One region of the Nocardia sp. NPDC055053 genome, then DNA from elsewhere that is predicted to be linked to it. Evidence: riboswitches for the same ligand, from Rfam matches in the RefSeq annotation. Region 1 holds a riboswitch; the other holds the start of a gene.
What was found. Region 1 has a riboswitch for cobalamin ahead of glyA (serine hydroxymethyltransferase). Riboswitches for the same ligand answer to the same signal wherever they lie in the genome.

Region 1 (2,196 bases):
GTCCGAGGTGCCCGCGAGGGTAGCGGCGATGATCTCGGCGACCTCGCTGAACTCGGTATCACCGAAACCACGAGTAGCCAGGGCGGCGGTACCGATCCGCAGACCCGAAGTCACCATCGGCGGACGCGGGTCGAACGGGACCGCGTTGCGGTTGACGGTGATACCGACCTCATGCAGGAGGTCTTCGGCCTGCTGACCGTCGAGTTCGGAGTTACGCAGGTCGACCAGGACCAGGTGCACGTCGGTGCCGCCGGTCAGGACCGAGACACCCTTGTCCTTGACGTCGGCGCCGGTCAAACGTTCGGCCAGGATCCGGGCGCCCGACAGGGTCCGCTGCTGACGGTCGGCGAACTCCTCGGTCGCGGCGATCTTGAACGCGGCGGCCTTGGCGGCGATCACGTGCATGAGCGGGCCGCCCTGCTGACCCGGGAACACCGCCGAGTTCAGCTTCTTGGCGAATTCCTGCTTGGCCAGGATCAGACCCGAACGCGGGCCGCCGAGGGTCTTGTGCACGGTGGAGGACACGACATCGGCATAGGGCACCGGCGACGGATGCAGACCGGCGGCGACCAGACCGGCGAAGTGCGCCATGTCGACCCACAGGTAGGCACCGACCTCGTCGGCGATCTCACGGAACCGCGCGAAGTCCTGATGCCGCGGATACGCCGACCAACCGGCCACGATCACCTTCGGCTTGGCCTTGACCGCGATGTCACGGACCTCGTCCATGTCGATGCGGTGATCTTCCTTGGACACACCGTAGGAGTGCACGTCATAAAGCTTGCCCGAGAAATTCAGGCGCATACCGTGGGTGAGGTGACCGCCGTGGGCCAGGTCCAGGCCGAGCAGGGTTTCGCCCGGGTTCATCAACGCCATCAGCACCGCGGCGTTGGCTTGGGCGCCGGAGTGGGGTTGGACGTTGGCGAACTCGGCACCGAAGAGTTCCTTGGCGCGGTCACGGGCCAGGGTTTCCACCACGTCGACGGCTTCGCAGCCACCGTAGTAGCGGCGGCCCGGGTAGCCCTCGGCGTATTTGTTGGTGAGCACGGAACCCTGCGCTTGCAGGACCGCGCGCGGCACGAAGTTCTCCGAAGCGATCATCTCGAGGGTGTCGCGTTCGCGGGCGAGCTCGCCCGCCATCGCGGCGGCCAACTCGGGATCGAGCTCACCGAGAGACTGGGTATTCACCGAGCGGGCGGTGGTAGCGAACTTGGCCACGATGTGTTCTCCGTCGACTGGCAGCAACGGCCGCCGCCCTAGCGACGCACCACAGCGAACCTCACTCGCACAACACGATTCGAGAGTTCGCCGGTGTACGCCCGATCCACGAGGCGACGACCGCCGGACGCGGCGCGCCCGGCACAGTGGCAGGTCTTCGGACTCGCGGGCGCCGACCGGGGCTCCCCCGGGCCGACCTACTGACCATCGCTTCCCGGGCATGGGTAGCCCAGTGCCGTTGACGGCGTTCGTTCCTGCTCACCGCTGCGGGACAGTCCCGGATTTCCACCGGGTTCCCTCTCCACCACACGACAGTTCTGTCGCGCCAGGTGTCGACACCGGCGGCGGCGCGGGGGCTCCCGTCGTCCTCGCCACCGGCGAACCAGCTGCCCGGACAGCATACGGCCATCCGCGCCCCGATACCCGGAGGGGCCGGGATACCGAACGGCCTCGGTGCCTCCCCCGGGAAGCGACGGCCAGTAGGTCGGCCGAGCCAGGCCGGTGCCCGCGAGTCCGAAGACCTGCCCGCTGTGCCCTGGATTTCACCGCGGGGGGCCATACTGCGGCCCGTCGCCTCGATCCCGGCGCTGACCGCAAGCTGGTGGTCGCGGGGGCCATCACGTCGGGAGGCGGTCCGGGTCAGTCTGTCTTCCCGTACAGGGCGATGGTCTGGTCGATGCAGCGGGTGACGAACGTGTCGTCCAGGGGTAGGTCGGTGACCATCAGGCGGAAATACAGTGGGGCGGACAGGGTTTCGATGACCTCACTCGGGTCGGTGCCTGCGGGGAGTTCGCCGCGTTCGACCGCCTTGTCGATGACGGGTGCGGTGCGTTCGAAGCGGTTGTCCCAGAAGCGGCGGCGGGCGGTGGCGACCTCGGGGTCGACCGACAGCGCGATGGCCGTGCCGAGCAGCCTGGCGATGCCGGGGCGCGAGATCAGGTGCGAGATCTGGTCGGCGAGCTGTCGCAGGTCCGATCG
Region 2 (2,196 bases), on a different contig from region 1:
GTTGCGTCCGTCGACGACACCGGCGACGAGCAGCTTGCCTGCCAGCGCGGGCAGCACCGCGATGTCGGCGACCGTCGTGCCCGCGGTGAAGTCGACCGCGACGGCCTCGACGGCGGTGTCGGCGAGTGCGCCCAGCGCCGCGTCGGGATGCCCGAAGTAGGTCGCGACCAGGATCGCGGGCCGCTGCGGCACGCTCGACAGCGCGGTGTAAGTCTCGCGTACGGCGGCGAGCTCGGCCTCGGTGAGGTCGGTGACCAGCACCGGCTCGTCGATCTGCACCCACTGCGCGCCCGCGTCGGCCAGCCGGGTCAGCAGGTCGCCGTAGAGCGCGACCAGCTCGGGCAGCCGGTCGATGGCGTCGCTGTCGGCCGCCTTGGCCAGCTTCAGGAAGGTGATCGGGCCGACGACGACCGGACGGGCCGCGACGCCGAGCTCGAGCGCCTCGGCCAGCTCGGCCAGCAGCTTCTCCGGGTTCAGCGAGAAGACGGTGGCCGCGTCGATCTCGGGCACCAGGTAGTGGTAGTTGGTGTCGAACCACTTGGTCATCTCGAGCGGGGCGACGGTGTCGGTGCCGCGCGCGGCCGCGAAATAGCGGTCGAGCGGGTCGGCGATTCCGGCCACGCGGGGCGGCAGTGCGCCGAGCAGGACCGCGGTGTCGAGCATCTGGTCGTAGTAGGAGAAGGTGCCGACGGGCACCGAATCCAGGCCGGCCGCCCGCAGTTCGGTGAGCTGCGCCCGGCGCAGCTCGCGGCCGACAGTGTGCAGGTGCTCGGCATCGACGCGACCTGCCCAGTAGGCCTCGGTGGCGCGCTTGAGTTCCCGGTTCGGGCCGACCCGCGGCAAGCCGAGAACCGTTGCGGTGAACGGAGAGTGCGAAACAGTCACGGAGATTCTCCAGTGTCGTGCAGGGAGAGCCGTCGCCTTTCCGCGGGCAGACGCCGACACCGGAGGGACCCGCCGCGAAGTCGCGACAGGTCGGCACAGGTGGTCAGCGCGCCCGATCCACGAGGCGGTGGCCGCCGGATACGGCGTATCCGGCACAGTCGGCAGGTCTTCGGACTCGCTGGCACCGGTCGTGTGATCGACCGACCTACTGGCCGTCGCTTCCCAGGCGTCGTGCCCAGTGCTGATGACGGCGGTCGTTCCTGCATACCGCTGCGGGACAGTCCCGGATTCCCACCGGGTTCCCTCTTCACCCGGCACGCGACGACGCGTGCCCGGGTTTCGACGCCGGTGCGGGAGGTCGGGGCTCCGACTCTTCCACCGCGCAGGCGAACCAGCTGCATCACTCAGCATAGGGCCTCGCAGGCGGTGACAGCTACTGGCCCTGTCGACGTAAACGGCGTGACCTGCGCGTTGCGGGCGCACCGCCGACCGGTCGCCACGGTGAGATGTGACGGCCGGATGAACGCAACTTCGCAGGTGGGCGGGTGTGCGATGTGAAGAATGCTGCGAAGGCACCTTGCGTGTCGGTCGTGCGGTCACGGCCGGGTACCGTGGGCGAATGTTCTCGAAAGTCTTGGTCGCAAATCGTGGTGAGATCGCCATTCGCGCCTTCCGCGCGGCATACGAACTCGGCATCGGAACGGTCGCGGTGTTCCCGCATGAGGACCGCAACTCCGTGCACCGTCTGAAGGCGGCCGAGTCGTATCAGATCGGCGAGGAAGGGCACCCGGTCCGGGCGTACCTGTCGATCGAGGCGATCATCGACGCGGCCAAGTCGGCGGGCGCCGACGCCATCTACCCAGGTTACGGGTTCCTGTCGGAGAACCCCGACCTCGCCGCCGCCTGTGAGCGTGAGGGGATCACGTTCATCGGCCCGTCGGCCTCGGTGCTCGAGATGGCCGGTAACAAGGCCACCGCCATCGCCGCCGCCAAGGCCGCCGGGCTGCCGGTGTTGAAGTCGAGTGAGCCTTCCGCCGATATCGACGCGCTGCTGGCGGCGTCGCAGGAGTTCGAGTACCCGATCTTCGTCAAGGCTGTGGCCGGTGGTGGTGGTCGCGGTATGCGCCGGGTCGCCGCGCCGGAGCAGCTGCGTGAGTCGATCGAGGCGGCGTCGCGGGAGGCCGAGTCGGCGTTCGGTGATCCGACGGTGTTCCTCGAGCAGGCGGTGGTGAACCCGCGCCACATCGAGGTGCAGATTCTGGCTGATCAGCATGGCAATGTGATGCACCTGTTCGAGCGGGATTGTTCGTT

Region 2: another riboswitch for cobalamin. It lies ahead of metE (5-methyltetrahydropteroyltriglutamate--homocysteine S-methyltransferase); the one in region 1 lies ahead of glyA (serine hydroxymethyltransferase).

The regions. Positions count from the first base shown of each region.
Region 1 is NZ_JBSGVD010000036.1:27,482-29,677, forward strand. It holds gene glyA (serine hydroxymethyltransferase) at 1-1,218, opposite strand, end outside; cobalamin riboswitch at 1,366-1,546, opposite strand; gene ACWF82_RS28110 (TetR/AcrR family transcriptional regulator) at 1,858-2,196, opposite strand, start outside.
Region 2 is NZ_JBSGVD010000001.1:19,983-22,178, reverse strand. It holds gene metE (5-methyltetrahydropteroyltriglutamate--homocysteine S-methyltransferase) at 1-885, opposite strand, end outside; cobalamin riboswitch at 1,029-1,227, opposite strand; gene ACWF82_RS00090 (pyruvate carboxylase) at 1,505-2,196, shown strand, end outside.